2 regions of the Sphingopyxis sp. DBS4 genome follow, and region 2 is predicted to be linked to the other one. Evidence: riboswitches for the same ligand, from Rfam matches in the RefSeq annotation. Region 2 holds a riboswitch; the other holds the start of a gene.
The links. Region 2 has a riboswitch for glycine ahead of gcvT (glycine cleavage system aminomethyltransferase GcvT). Riboswitches for the same ligand answer to the same signal wherever they lie in the genome.
Positions count from the first base shown of each region.

Region 1: linked by a shared signal. The riboswitch ahead of NP825_RS04000 (S41 family peptidase) and the one ahead of gcvT (glycine cleavage system aminomethyltransferase GcvT) in region 2 are both predicted to bind glycine.

Region 1 covers NZ_CP102384.1:872,815-880,616, forward strand. The annotation lists gene NP825_RS03990 (TonB-dependent siderophore receptor) at 1-1,593, opposite strand, end outside; gene NP825_RS03995 (Lrp/AsnC family transcriptional regulator) at 1,800-2,291, shown strand; glycine riboswitch at 2,320-2,411, shown strand; gene NP825_RS04000 (S41 family peptidase) at 2,512-5,766, shown strand; gene NP825_RS04005 (hypothetical protein) at 5,962-7,802, opposite strand, start outside.
Region 2 covers NZ_CP102384.1:2,762,939-2,770,740, reverse strand. The annotation lists gene ftsZ (cell division protein FtsZ) at 1-614, shown strand, start outside; gene NP825_RS13150 (SPOR domain-containing protein) at 752-2,533, shown strand; gene NP825_RS13145 (deoxyguanosinetriphosphate triphosphohydrolase) at 2,530-3,702, shown strand; gene NP825_RS13140 (NAD(P)H-binding protein) at 3,770-4,414, shown strand; glycine riboswitch at 4,474-4,571, shown strand; glycine riboswitch at 4,572-4,680, shown strand; gene gcvT (glycine cleavage system aminomethyltransferase GcvT) at 4,734-5,867, shown strand; gene gcvH (glycine cleavage system protein GcvH) at 5,871-6,242, shown strand; gene NP825_RS13125 (glycosyltransferase) at 6,355-7,173, shown strand; gene gcvPA (aminomethyl-transferring glycine dehydrogenase subunit GcvPA) at 7,177-7,802, shown strand, end outside.

The sequences.
Region 1 (7,802 bases), 1.9 Mb from region 2:
GTCCTGGTCGACGAGGAAGCGTTTGGTCAGCCAGGGGATCGAGACGCATTCGGTCGGACCCGAAATGGTGATCAGGCTGGGGTCGCAAGCGATGCCGGGCGCCGTCGCGGCGTTGAGCCGGTCCTGATAATAGAAGGTCTGGCCATAGGTGCCGCGCGACAGGCCGAAGCGGGCGCTGATGTCGTAATTCCAGTTGCGCAGCACTCCCCCGCCGAACTTGCCGCGCAGCCCGACGGTCGACTGGAAGAAATCGACCTTCTGCTCGGCGCGGAACGGCCGGACGATCTGCGGGCCGACGTCGCCCGACGAATTGCCGCCGCTCGCGATGATCAGCGCCTCCCCGACCGTGTTGTTCGGGTTGGTCGCCGACAGGAAGGGGTAGAGGAAATACCAGCCGTTCGATTGCGAATGGCGGTTCGAATAGAGCGCGCTGAAATAGAGCTCCGAATTGTCGCCGACGTTCACGCCCGCCGAAACATAGGCGTTGATGCGGCGATAGGGCGAGATGGAGTCGGCCTCGTCATAGGCGCGGCTGGTGTTGGGCGAATAGGGATAGGTGTCGGGAAAGCCGCCGCGGTTGGCGCGGACCCAGTCGAGCAGCGGCGCAAGGGCCGGATTGGTGGGATCCTGCAGCCCGAGCGCGGCGGGGGGATAGGGGCCGTTCGCCTGCGTCGGATCATAGACGAAGGCGCCGCCGTACCAATATTGATCGAAGAAGATGCCGTTCGGATTGTGGTTGATGCAGCGGAAGTTGCCCGAAGTGTCGCGGGCGTCGACGCGCTCGCCGCTCGTCGGATCGTAGACGAAATCCTGCCGGCACGCGGTCTGGGGCCGATCCTTGAGATCGAGCTCGAACTGCTGATCATATTCGAGCGCCGCGGTCACGTAGAAATTGTCGTAATTGCGGCCCCAGAAGGCGTTCGCCTGGACATAGCGCCCGCCGTGCTTTTCGGGGAGGCGGGCGAAGCCGCCGAGTTCGAGCCCGTCGCCGCCCTTGCGAGTGATGACGTTGATCACCCCGGCGATCGCATCAGAGCCATAGACCGAGGAAGCGCCGGTGGTCAGAACCTCGATCCGGTCGAGCGCGACCGAGGGGATGACGTTGAAATCGACCGGCGCGACCTGGCTTCCGGTTCCCGACGGGGCGATCCGCTGGCCGTTGAGCAGGGTCAGCGTCCGCGTCGCGCTCATGTTGCGCAGGCTGATCGTATTGACGTTGGCGCCGCCCAGCACAACCGATCCGCCGGCTCCGGTCGCCGAAAGCTGGTTGTTGATCTGCTGCGTGCCTGCCGCGGCGGTGGCATGCGCGACGATCTCCGCCGCGGTCGCATTGCCGAGCACGGCGCCCCGGTCCGCCTTGAGCACCTGCACCGGCGCGGTGGTCGAGAATTCCGACGGCAGGCGCGAGCCGGTGACGACGATGTCGCTTTCCGCCTCCTTGCTACCGGTATCGGGCGCGCTGTCGGCCGACCGGACCTCTGCGGCGTCGCCGTCGCGGGTGTCCGCATCGGCGGTTTGAGCCTGCGCCGCGGCCGAATGGGCGAGCGCCGCGATCAAAACCGCCGACGACACGCCATGAAAATTGAATCGCATGTTGATCCCTCCTCCCTGATCGGACCTTGCAGATTGGCTTCCGTTTGCGGACTGGCCCCCTAATGTCCGGTTTATGCAATGAGCTTGCTGATTTTCCCCGATACCGACACCTAGCATTCATCGGCCTTGCCGATCCCACCAAATTTCGGTGCCAAATTGGCTTGTGGAATGAAATATCGTCGTGATACGATATTATTATGGAAAATATGGAAACACTTGAGCTTGATCGGTTAGATTATCGAATCATGCATATCCTGGCGTCGGACGCGCGGTCGAGCGATGTCGCGATCGGCGAGGCGGTGGGGCTTTCGAGCAACGCCGCGGCGCGGCGGCGCCGGCTGCTCGAAGGCCATGGCGTGATCGAGCGATATACGGCGCAGTTCGATCTCGACCGGCTGGGTTTCGGCATCCTCGTCCTGGTGCAGATGGAGCTGGTGTCGCAGTCCGACGACGCGCTCGATCGCTTCGAAGCGGCGATCCAGAAATGCAGCGCGGTGTCGAAATGCTGGTTCGTGTCGGGCGACGTGGATTTCCTCGCGCTCGTGCATGTCCCGTCGCTGCACGACTTCGACGAAACCTATCGGCAGGAGCTGTCGAGCCTGCCGAATGTCGCGCGGATCCGCAGTTCCTTCGTCCTGCGCAGCGTGATCGACCGGCCCACGGCGCTGCGGGTGCTGGAGAGCGCCGGAAGGCCTTGACAAGCGGACGGACGCCGCGTCATCCTGAGCGAGTCGGATGGGAGAGAGCCTGCCTCGCGCAGGCCGCCGAAGGAGCAACCGCCCCGGAAACTCTCAGGCACGAAGGACCATCCGGCGCATGGAATCTGGAGAGAGGCGCGCAGGCGTCCGCCGACGGGATAACGATCTCAGGCACACGGACAGATGGGGCCCTGATACCTGCTCGGGAGGGGCTTCGTTCGTGAACTTCTTTTCAAAAGATCGTGCGCGCCAGCGCTTCATCGTCGCCGCGCTCCTCAGCAGCGTCGCCACCGCGGCGTCCGCGCAGGCGCCCGACCCCGCCGATCCTTATCTCCGTTATCCCGATGTGTGCGGATCGCGGATTGTCTTCAGCTTTGCGGGCGATCTGTGGCTACAGGATGGAACGGCGGCGGAAGCGCGGCGGCTGACCAGCACCCCCGGCCCCGAATATTTCGCGAAATTCTCGCCCGATTGCAAAATGCTGGCGTTCACCGCGCGCATCGACGGCGACGACCAGGCCTATGTGATGCCCGCCGACGGGGGCGAGGCAAGGCGTCTGACCAGCGCGCCCTCGCGCAAGGGGCTGTCGACGCGCTGGGGCAGCGATAATCAGGTGGTCGGCTGGACGCCCGATGGGAGCGCCATCCTCATCCGGTCGATGCGCGACGCGGCGATGCTGTCGCAGAGCAACCTCTATACCGTCAGCCTGGCGACGCGCACGATCGAGCCCGCCGGCACCGCGCGCGCCGGCGCCGGGGTCTTCTCGCCCGATGGAACGCAGATCCTCTATTCGCCCTGGTCGCGCGATTTCCGAACCTGGAAACATTATCGCGGGGGCTGGGCGCAGGACCTGTGGATCTATGATCGGTCGAGCGGCGCGGCGCGGCAGCTCACCCGGACCGATGCGACCGAACGCGACCCGATGTGGACACGGCAGGGCCTCTTCTTTCTCTCCGACCGGAACGGGGCGATGAACCTGTTCCGCGCCGATCCGGCAACCGGCGAGGCCGAGCAGCTCACGCGGCACGAGAGCGACGCGAAATGGGCGTCGGCCGATCGCGCAGGAGCCATCGTTTATGAGGTCGACGGCCGCATCTGGCGCTTCGATCCGGCGACCGGTGCCTCAGAGCAGCAGGTGATCCGGGTCTCGTCGGATGCGTTGCAGGCGCGCCCGCGCTTCGCGCGCTATGGCGAGGCGATCGACAGCTTCGTCCCGACGCCCGATGGCGATCGCGCGCTCTTCGTGGCGCGGGGCGACATATTCGATCTGGCCGCGGGCGACGCACCGGTCCGTGCCGTAACCGCGAGTTCCGACGCCCAGGAGCGCGAGGCCGCCATGTCGAGCGACGGCAAATGGATCGCCTATGTCTCCGACCGGGGCGGCGAGGAGGAACTGTGGATCGCGTCTGCCGACGGCGGTGCCGCGCGGCAACTCACCTCGGGTCACCATGATCGCTTCTCGCGGCCGCAATGGGCGCCCGACGGCAAGCGCATCGCCCTGTCGGGGAAGGACGGGGCAATCTATCTGGTCGATGTCGCGAGCGGAGCGATGCGCGAGGCTGGGCGCAGCGGCAGCGTCTTCGTCAACGATTATGCCTGGTCGCCCAACAGCCGCTATCTCGCCTACACGCGCTTCGGCCCAGCCGATATGGGACAGGTGCAGATCCTCGACGTTGCGACCGGCAAGACCGTCGCGGCGAGCGATCCGCTCTATAACATGTCGCAGCCGGCCTTTTCGCCTGACGGCAATTATCTCTATGCGCTGACCGACCGCCAGTTCCGGGGCCGGTTCGAGGGGCGCGAGTGGAATTTCCAGGTGCCGCGCCAGCGCTCGATCGCCATCCTGCCGCTTCGCGCAGGGCTACCCGATCCCTTCCTGACCGCGAGCAAGGACGAAACCGTTCCGCCGCTCGCGACGATCGATTTCGACGGGCTGATCGACCGCCTCGCGCCGACGCCGATCGCGAGCGCGAACATCGACGCCTTCACCGTCGGCAAGGACGATATTGTCTATTCGGCGGCGATCGCGGACGACGATGCCTATCGGCTGAGCGCCTATTCGTTCGAGAAGAAGGAAACGCGCACCGTCGCGGATCGCGTCGATGCGGTGGCTTTCCTGCCCTGGAGCGCGTCTGCGGTGACGCGGCGCGAGAAGGATTATGCGCTGCTCGATACCGCCAGCGGCAAGGCGAGGAAGCTCGACATCGGCCGCCTCACCGGAACGATCGCGCCGCGCGAGGAATGGCGCGCGGTCTTCGACGAGGTCTGTCGACGCTACCGCGACTTCTTCTACGACGCGAAGATGCACGGCTTCGACTGGGCGGCGCTGTGCGCGCGCTATCGCGCCGATCTGCCGCGCATCGGCAGCCGGGGCGACCTGACCGAGGTCATCGGGCGCATGGTGTCGGAACTGAACGTCGGCCATGCCTATATCGATGGGCGCGACGAATGGCAGCCCGCGACGCCGGGGTCGGCGGCGCTCGGCGCGGTCTGGGTCTTCGACGCCGCGAAAGCGCGCTGGCGCATCAGCCATATCTATGCGGGCGACCCCGTCGATCCGCTCTATCGCTCGCCGCTCGGCGCGCTCGGCAAGGAAGTGCGGGTCGGCGACTGGCTGTTCGCGATCGACGGTCGCGCGCTCGATGCCCGCACCGACCCGTTCGAGGCGCTGATCGGCAAGGCGGACAAGGAGGTCGCGCTGACGATCGGCCGCGACGGCGTGAAAGGCGAGCGGACGCTGGTCGTCAAGCCGATCGCCAGCCAGGAGGGGCTGGCCTATCGTGAATGGAGCGAAAACAACCGGCATCTCGTCGATCGGGTGTCGGGTGGACGGATCGGCTATGTCCATATCCCCGCCATGTCGCCGCAGGGGCTGGCGGAGTTCGCGCGCGGTTATTTCGGACAAATCCGCAAGGATGGGTTGATCGTCGATATTCGCGGCAATCTGGGCGGCAGCGGATCGCCGCTCGTCATCGACCGGCTGCTGCGCCCCTTCCTGACGACCGGGCATGTCAAGGGAATGGACTATCCGACGACCTACCCCTGGGGCGGGTTCACGCAGGTGTTCACCGGAAAACTCGCGCTGCTCGTCAACGAAGCAACGATGTCCGACGGCGATACCATGGCCTATGAATGGCGGCAGGCGAAGCTGGGTCCGATCTATGGAAAGCGGACCTGGGGCGGGGTGATCGGCACCGGATCGACCGGGCCGCTGCTCGACGGGACCGAGACCAATGTGCCGCAATATGCGCTCGCCGCAACTGACGGATCGTGGATCGTCGAGGGCGAAGGGGTGAAGCCCGATGTCGAAATCGGTTTCGACGCGGATGCGAAGCTGGGTGGCGACGATCCGCAACTTGCGGAAGCGGCGCGTCTGCTCGCCACGCAGATATCCGGGCACCCAGGGACGCTTCCCAACGCTTCGCCAGGGCCTGACAAGCGCGATGTGCAATCCGTTACGGGTACGAGGGATTGACTGGAATTCCATTCGCTAGCCGGTTTCGAGTGGCTGAAACCATAGGGCGGCGGTTGTTGGGCACCCCGCCGCTGCGGGCGAAGTGCTGACGGTGAGGCGTCACAGCCAAGCAAACTCGTTGGAGTTCGACGCAAGGCTGACTCCCCCACGCTCCCAGCCCCAGTTTTTCCGGGGCCGGGAGCCGGGGGATCAATTCTAGAAGCCGAAGGCCACGCCAACCCGGCCGCCAGTCGTTCCCTTGACGGTCGATCCGGCAAAGCCGCCGCTGACGTACACGCGCGGTGTCAGGCGAACCACCGCGGCGCCGGAGAAGCCCTGCTCGCCCTGATAGGTCGCAAGGTTGAACGAGACCGAGACATTGCTGTCGGGGACGATCATCGTGCCCCCCATCGCCATCGCGGTAACGATGCCGCCGGTCGCTTCGCGAAAGCGCCGGTCGTTGCCGAGGCTGAGCGCATCGATGCGGCTGTTGAGCGCGGCAACATTGGTATCGAGCGCGCCGATCGCCGAGCCGACGTCGTGATAGGCGGTGCCGCCGACCGAATAGCTCGGCGCGCTGACCGCCCCCGTCGCCGTATCATAACTCGCGCCGCTGCCGAGCGCCGCCGCCAGGCTGACCCCCGCGGTGTCGCCGCGCAGGACCGCCGTTGTCGCCGCTGCCTGTGCGCCGTTTGCCGTGGTCTGGGCGGTGGCGGCATTGGCGAGCGCGGTGTTCGCGGTGCCTTGCGCCGCCGCCGCTTCGGTGCGGGCGGTGTTCGCCGTTCCCTGTGCGGCGGTCGCGCCTGCGAGCGCCGTGTTTGCCGTCGTCTGCGCGGCCGCGGCGTTGGTCAGCGCCGTCGTCGCGGTCGTCTGGGCCGCGGCGGCTTCCGTGCGCGCCGTATCGGCGGTCGTTTGCGCGGTCGCGGCATTGGCCAGCGCCGTATCGGCCGTTCCTTGTGCCGCCGCGGCGTTGGCGAGCGCGGTGGTTGCAGTGGTCTGCGCGGCCGCCGCCGCATTGCCCTGTGCGGCGAGCGCGGCATTGAGCTGCGCGACGTTCACCGCGTCGGTATCGGTGGTGCCGGCGGCGACATTGGTGATCGCCCGCTCATTGCCCGCCGACCCCACCGACACGGTGTTGGCGCGCGTTGCGGTCGAATTGGCGCCGATGGCGACCGCGCCCTCGGCAAAGGCCGTCGCACTGTCGCCCAGCGCCACCGAACGGTCGCTGCTGGCAAAGGCGCCCGCGCCGATGGCCACGGCGTCCTCCCCGGCGCCGCCGCGGTTGCCCAGCATGATGCTGTCGGCCCCGTTCGCCAGCGCCTGGCCGCCGATGGCGATGCTGTTGGCGCCGATCGCGCGCGTCGTCAGCGTGTCGCCGCCGCCGATGGCGATGCTGTTGTCGCCGATCGCCTGCGCCTGTTGCCCCAGCGCCACGGCCGATTGTCCCGTCGCCTGCGTCAGTTCGCCCAGCGCAACGGTTCCGCGGCCCTGTGCATTGGCCTGGTCGCCCAGCGCCAATGCGCTGGCGCCGTTCGCGACCGAAGCATTGCCCAGCGCCACCGCACCGGTGCCGGTGGCGGTGTTGTCGGCGCCGACGGCGACCGCGCCGGTGCCGGTCGCGACATTGGGATCGCCGATCGCGACCGCGCCGTTGCCCGAGGCGACATTCTGCGATCCGATCGATACCGCCTTGCCGTCCTGCGCGGTGGCGCCCATGCCGATGGCGACGGCTTCGTCGCTGTCGGCTGAGGCGTCCGTGCCGACGGCAATGGCGTTTTCTCCGATCGCGTAGCCGCCGCCCACGCCGCTGTCCTCAAGGCGGGACAGGCGGCCGTCGGTATAAAAAGCCTCAGTTTCCAGGTCGAGGACGCGATCTTCGACGCCGTCGATCAGGTCGGTGGTGTCTGCGATGTCCTGCTTGACGGCATAAAGCTGGCTGCCGGTGACGGCATCCGAGCTGCCGTCGAATATCTCACCATCGGCGGCATTGATGATCCGCCGCTTGATCGTGTCGCTGCCGACGCTGACGACATATTCCCCCGCCGTTGTGGACCCGG
Region 2 (7,802 bases):
TCCGCGAGCTGGTCGATCCCGACGCGAACATCATCTGGGGCAGCGCCTTCAACGACAATCTCGACGGCAAGATTCGCGTGTCGGTCGTCGCGACCGGCATCGACAGCACCGGCGACACGTCGGCGCAGGCTGCGCCCGCGACGCGCAGCTTCTCGTTCCAGCCCGCGCGCACCGTCGCACCGGCTCCGGTCGCTGAGGAGCCTGTCGAGGCGGCCGCGCCCGAAACGCCGGTCGAGGCTCCTGTCGAAACCGACAATGACCCGGCCCCCGGCTTCTCGCTCGGCGACGCGCCGCAGGCCGCAGCGCCCGCCGAAGCCGTTGCCGAGGAAGAGCCGATGGAGCTCTCGCAGGTCGCGGCGCGCTACGACGATACCGCTGACGAGTTGGTGCTCAGCGAGCCCGAGGCTCCGACCGGCTATCAGCCTGCCGCCCCGGCTGCCGAAGCAGCCCCGCACGCTGCGCCTGCCGAGGATGCGCCTGCGCGCTCGCTCGGTGGCGGAACGCTGTTCGAGCGCATGTCGCGCCTGTCGCGCGGTTCGACCGCCGACCGCGAAGAGGGCAAGGAGGACGGGGTCGATATCCCGCGCTTCCTCGGACGGCAGAACAACCAGTAACAGGGCAGTAAGCGGCCGTTGCTCCGGGCAAGGCGGGCCTGAAATCGGGATGATCTGACTTGCCCTTGCGGCCATGGAAAGCGATGCGGCGACAGGGTTGGGCCGCCGGACCCGGACGGGCCCGGCGCTTGGCCGCGGTGGCGGGCGCGCTGCTGCTGACGAGCGCGATCGCCACGCCTGCGCTTGCCTTTCAGGCAGCGACGCCCGACGCGGCGACGAAAGCGGCGATGGACAAGCGCACCGCGGCGCGAACGCTGCTGTCGTCGGCGCTCGGGCGGCTGGCGACGAACAGCAATGACGCCGCGGCGCTGCTCGATGCCGGGCGCGCTTCGAACGAGCTCGAGGATTATCGTGCGGCGGTCGGCTTCCTGACCCGCGCCGAGCAGGCGAGCCCGCGCGATGGCGCGGTCAAGGCGGCGCTCGGCTCGGCGATGGTCCACATGGAAAGCCCGACGCGCGCGCTCGACTATTTCGGCGAAGCGCAGCTTCTCGGCGCGCCCGAACGCCTGTTCCTTGCCGACCGCGGGCTCGCGCGCGACCTGCTGGGACAGCAGGATGCGGCGCAGCGCGACTATCAGCTCGCGCTGTCGATCGCCCCCAATGACGAGGTGACGCGCCGTTATGCGCTCTCGCTCGGGATCAGCGGCGAGCCTGACCGCGCTGTGCAGTTGCTGACCCCGCAGCTTCGCGCGCAGGATCGTGCGGCATGGCGGCTGCGCGCGATGATCCTGGCGATGAACGGCCGCGATGCCGAGGCGACCGAGATCGTCAATGCGACGATGCCGCCGGCGCTCGCGCAGAATATCCTGCCCTATCTGACGCAGATGGACCGGCTCAACCCGGCGCAGCAAGCCGCCGCCGCGCATTTCGGTCGCTTCCCGAGCGGCGAGCTCGGCCCGCGCCGCAAGCCGGTGCAGGTCGCCGCCGCGACGCCGGCTCCGACGCCTCCGCCCGCAGTCACAACCGGCAAAAGGGCGGAACGAAGTAAGCCGCCAGCATCGGCCATGCCGAAACCCGCTTCGAAACCGGCGCCGAAACCCGTGCCGGTCGTTTCGCCGGCGCCGCGACCGGCAGCATCCGCGGTACCCGTCCCAGCGGCAGCTCCGCCCGCGTCGCAGCCCCCCGCCGCGCATAGTCCCGCTCCCTCCGCCGCCGGCAGTCCGGCGCCGGTTCCCGCAAGGACGGAAGTGGCTATCGCCACGCCGCCTGCCCCCGTTTCGTCGGCGCCGGCTTCGTCTGCGCCTGCTCCCTCCACGGCTGCGCCCGTTGCCCCGATCGGCACCAATCCCGTGCAGTCGTCCACGCCCGTCGGTCCCGGCTTTTCGATCGCCGATGTCGGACGCCCCGCGCCGGCTCCGGCGGCGGTTCCCATGACGCCGCCGCCTTCGATCGCCCCGGCGGGAAGCGCGGTGACGCCCGAGGCGCCGCTGGCCTCGCTCGCCGCTATCGCCAGCTCGATCGAGATTCCGCCCGAGGAACTGGCGCGGCCCGACAATGCGATCGGTGCCGATACGCTCGCCAAGCTGCGCGAGGACAAGAAGCGCGCCGACGCCGCCGAAGAGGCGAAGCGCGAGAAGGAAGAGGCGGCCGCCAAGGCGAAGGCCGAAGCCGACGCGAAAGCCAAGGCCGAAGCGGCCGAAAAGAAAGCGAATCCCGCGCGCATCTGGGTGCAGATCGCGACCGGCGCCAATGCCAAGGCGCTGGCGTTCGACTATGGCAAGTTCGCGAAGAAGAACCCCGCGCTGTTCAAGGGCAAATCGGCCGCGACGACCGAATGGGGCAAGACGCGGCGCCTGCTCGTCGGGCCGTTCAAGGATCGCGCGGCGGCGCAGGACTGGCTCGGCGACTACAAGAAGGCGGGCGGCGACGGATTCCTGTTCAACAGCGACGCCGGCCAGAGCGTCGACCCGGTCAAATGAGCGTCGCCGCCTGCGCCAGCAATCCGGCGCAGAGCCGCGGCCGCCGCCACGAGGAACCCGGCCGCGTCGTGCGCGGCCCGCGCGACGCCTTTCAGCGCGACCGCGACCGCATCATCCACTCGATCGCCTTTCGCCGCCTGCGCCACAAGACGCAGGTCTTCGTCGCGCCCGACGGCGACCATTACCGCGTCCGCCTGACTCACAGCATCGAGGTCGCGCAGATCGGTCGCGGCATTGCCCGCGCGCTCGGCCTCAACGAGGATCTGACCGAGGCACTGTGCCTCGCGCATGACATCGGCCACCCACCTTTCGGCCATGCCGGCGAGGACGCGCTGAAGGCCGCGATGTTTGATCACGGCGGCTTCGATCATAACGGCCATACGCTGCGGACATTGGCGCGGCTCGAATGTCCCTATCCGCGCTTCGACGGGCTGAACCTCAGCTGGGAGACGCTGGAGGGGCTCGCCAAGCACAACGGCCCGGTGCGCCGCCCCGGCTGGGCGCTGGCCGAGATCGACGGCGAATTTCCGCTCGACCTTGTGAGCCACGCCAGCCTTGAGGCGCAGATCGCGGCGGTCGCCGACGACATCGCCTATGACAATCACGACATCGACGATGGGCTGCGCGCGGGATTGCTGACGCTCGACCAGTTGATGGGCCAGCCGTTCGTCGCCGCCAATTACCGCGCGGTCGAGGGCCGCTTTCCCGGCGCGCCGCGCGACCGCTTGCTGCGCGAACTGGTGCGCGACCAGATCGGCGTCATGGTCAACGACGTGATCGCCGCGACCGAAGCGAACGTCGCCGCCGCCGGTGTCGCGAGCGTCGGCGAAGTTCGCGCGGCGGGCGGCACGCTCGGCGATTTCTCGGACGAACTCGCGAGGGCGGAGCGCGACCTCAAGCGCTTCATGTATGCGAACCTCTACCACCATCCCTCGCAGATCGAGGCGGCGGCGGGGGCGAAGGAGGTCGTGTCGCGCCTGTTCGACGTCTACGCCGCCGACCCGCGCCTGATGGGCGAGGACTGGGCCTCGCGCCTTCCCGCAGGGGAGGGCGCGACGGTACGCCATATCGGTGATTATATCGCCGGCATGACCGACCGCTTCGCGATCGATCGCTTCGCGGAGATATTTGGGCGCGGGGCGGTGCCGGAGGCGTTGGCGCACGCTTGATCGACGGTGCGAAAATAACCACAGGCCCACGTTGCCAACCCGACCCGGCGCAGCTTAGGATCGCCCCATGGCGTCACCCGACATCTTGCTGCTTGGCGCAACCGGCCTCGTCGGCGGCATCGTGGCGCGGTCGGTCGCGGCGACGATCCTCGTCCGCCGCGCGCCCGATTATCAATATTCGCAGCCGGAGATGGACGTTGCGCCCAGCGAGCAATGGCCCGCGATCATCGCCGGCCGGCGACCTGCGACCCTCATCTCCTGTCTCGGCACCACGATCCGGCAGGCGGGGTCGCAGGCAGCCTTTCGGGCGGTCGATCATGATCTGGCCCTCGCTTGCGCGCGAGCCGCGAAGGAGGCGGGCGCGCGGCATATGATCGCGGTCAGCAGCGTCGGGGCGTCGTCGCAAGCCTCCAATTTCTATCTGCGGACCAAGGGCGAGGTCGAGGATGATCTTCGCGCGCTGGCGTTCGACCGGCTCGATTTGCTTCGCCCCGGCCTGCTGACCGGCGAGCGTCAGGGGCCGCCGCGGCTGGGCGAGGGGATTGCGATGGTCGCGGCGCCGCTGACCGATGCGCTGCTCCATGGATCGCTGCGTCGCTATCGCTCGATTCCGGCAGAAAGGGTCGCACAGGCGATCGTCACCCTGACCGGCGAGCGGGCGTCCGGCGTCTATATCCACGAAAACGACGCGATCCGCGCGCTCGCCGATTGACTCCGCAAAAAGGCGACGCCAAGGCTCGGGCGTCTGTCGGGTCTCCTTGCGGAGATTCGGCCGGCCGCGCGGGAGAGCGCGGGGCAGGGCGACCTGCACCGCCACCGAAGGAGCAACCGCCCCGGAAACTCTCAGGTCAACGGACCGCGCAGGCTGGAACGGACACTCTGGAAAGCGTTCCGGCGAAGGTCGTCGGGACCACCGAAGGGGTAACCCTGCGTTCTCGCAGGGGAAAACTCTCAGGTTCCCGTGACAGAGGGGGCATGGCGACAGGACGGCATCGGGCCGCGCCTCGCCATGTCAACCGCGGGAGACTGACATGACCGAAACGGACTTTACGGGCGAGGAAGCGGTTCCCACCGCAACGCTGCCGCTCGACGCCTGGCACCGCGCGAAGGGCGGCCGGATGGTCGAATTCGCCGGCTATTGGATGCCGATCCAATATGAAGGCATCATGGCCGAACATCAGTGGACGCGCGAGAATGCGGGTCTGTTCGACGTCAGCCATATGGGGCAGCTCAGTCTTGAAGGCGAAGGCGCCGTGGAAGCGCTTGAAGCGCTCGTCCCCGGCGACATCGCGGCGCTCAAGCCCGGTCGGATGCGCTATTCGCTGCTGCTCGGCGAAGATGGCGGCATACTCGACGACCTGATGATCACCAACGAAGGCGACCAGCTCGGCATCGTCGTCAATGGCGCGGTCAAATGGGACGACATTGCGCATCTTCGCGAGCATCTTCCCGATGATGTTACGCTCAACCACAACGAGGATTACGGTCTGCTCGCGCTGCAGGGGCCGAAGGCGGCCGAAGCGCTCGCGCGTCTCGTTCCCGAAAGCGCCGGCCTTGTCTTCATGCAGGCTGCGCAGGCGACCTGGAACGGCCATGCGATCGCGCTCAGCCGCTCGGGCTATACCGGCGAGGACGGTTTCGAAATCTCGCTTCCGAACGAAGCGCTCGCGGCTTTTGCCGACGCGCTGTGCGCGATGGATGAGGTGAAACCGATCGGGCTCGGTGCGCGCGATAGCTTGCGGCTCGAAGCGGGACTTCCCCTCTACGGCCACGATCTCAGCGAAGACACCGATCCGATCGAGGGCGACCTTGGTTTTGCGATCGGCAAGCGCCGCCGCGAGGAAGCGAATTTCCCCGGCGCCGCGCGCATTCTCGGCCATCTTGCCGACGGTCCGCCGCGCAAGCGCGTGGGCCTGCTCGTCGATGGCAAGCTGCCGGTGCGTGAAGGCGCGAAGCTGTTCGACGGCAACACAGAGATCGGCGTCGTGACTTCGGGCGGCTTTGCCCCCAGCGTCGGCGCGCCGATCGCCATGGGTTATGTGCCGCGCGATCACGCGGTGCCCGGCACCGCCATCGCCGCCGAAGTTCGCGGCAAGCGCGTGCCTTGCACCGTCGCCGCCATGCCCTTCGTTCCCCATAATTATGTCCGCAAACAGGGAGGCTGACCGATGCCGCGTTATTATACCGAAGAGCATGAATGGGTCGATGTCGACGGCGACATCGCGACGGTCGGCATCACCGACTTCGCGCAGAGCCAGCTCGGCGACATCGTGTTCGTCGAGGTTCCCGACACCGGCGCCGAACTGGCTGCGGGCGGTGACGCCGCGGTCGTCGAATCGGTCAAGGCCGCGAGCGACGTCTATGCGCCGGTCGACGGCGTGGTGACCGAAGGCAACGGCCAGCTCGAAGAGGATCCGGCGCTCGTCAACAGCGACCCGGAGGGCGAAGGCTGGTTCTTCCGCATGACGCTGACCGACAAGAGCCAGCTCGACGGTCTGATGAACGCCGAAGCCTACAAGGCCTTCATCGCCGATCTTTGACTTGTCCTCCCCTCCCGCAGGCGGGAGGGGTCGGGGGTGGGCTTTGGGCAAGCCTGCTCTCGCCGCCATGCCCACCCCCGGCCCCTCCCGCCTGCGGGAGGGGGGAGATGATGTGAGCGCATCCGCCGCCCTCGCCGATTGCCGCCTGATGGTGGCGACGCCCATCTATGACGGGGCGCAGGGTAGCTATGTCCGCGCGGCGCTCGACCTCGCGTTGAAGGCGCAGGCGGCGGGCGTCGCGGTGCGCTTCGAGTTCATTCTTTACCAGCCGTCGATCACGCGCGCGCGCGATCTGCTGGCGGCGATCTTCCGCGCCAGCGATTCCACCCATCTACTGTTCGTCGACGCCGATATCGATTTCGCGGCTGACGACGTCTTTTCGATGCTGGCCGCGATGCGCGAGCGGGACGATTGCGCGATCCTTGCCGCCGCTTGCCCGCGACGGATGGTCAACTGGTCCAACGTCGCACGCGCGGTCGAGCGTGGGATGGCGAAGGACGATCCGGGCGACCTCGCGCGCTTCGGCGGCGAGTTCGCGCTGCATTTCCTGCATCGGGACCAGCGGTTCGCGCTGACCGACCTCGTCGAGTTGACGCGAGCCGGGACGGGGATGATGCTGATCCGCCGCGACGTGCTCGATGGACTCGCCGCGCGGCACCCTGAGCTTGGCTTTCGCACCGACCCCGGCGAGCGCGCCGCGCACGGCGTCGCGGACAGCGAGCAGAGCTTCTTCCTGCCGATGATCGACCCGGACAGCCGCGAATTGCTGTCCGACGATTATGCCTTTTGCCGCCGCGCGCGCGATGCGGGTTTCCGCATCTGGCTCGCGCCATGGGTCCGCACGACGCACAGCGGCCCCGCGATCTTTCAGGGATCGCTTCCCGACCTCGCCCAGCTTTTTGCCGTCCATTCCGCTTCTTCCACGGAGTAGTTCATGCGTTATCTTCCCCTTACCAGCGACGACCGCGCGGCGATGCTCGCCGCCGTCGGCGCCGCGTCGATCGACGATCTGTTCGTCGACGTGCCTGCCGAAGCGCGGCTCGACGGTACGATCGCCGGGCTTCCCGACCATGCCAGCGAGCTTGCGGTCGAGCGCCATATGGCGGCGCTCGCGCGGCGGAACATGGCGGCGGGCGACGGACCCTTCTTCCTCGGCGCGGGCGCCTATCGCCACCATGTCCCGGCGAGCGTCGACCATCTGATCCAGCGCGGCGAGTTCCTGACCGCCTACACCCCCTATCAGCCCGAAATCGCGCAGGGCACGCTGCAGATGCTGTTCGAGTTCCAGAGCCAGGTCGCGCGCCTGCTCGGCACCGACGTCGCCAATGCCTCGATGTACGACGGCTCGACCGCCTGCTGGGAAGCGATTGTCATGGCGCGGCGCGTCACGCGGCGCAGCAAGGCTTTGCTCTCGACCGGGCTTCATCCGCATTATCGCAGCGTCGCGCGGACGATGGCGAACTATACCGGCGACGTGCTCGTAGACGGCGATCCGGCGCTCGAGGCCGGCACCGACTGGGCCGCGCTCGCGGCGGCGGTCGACAAGGAGGTGAGTTGCGT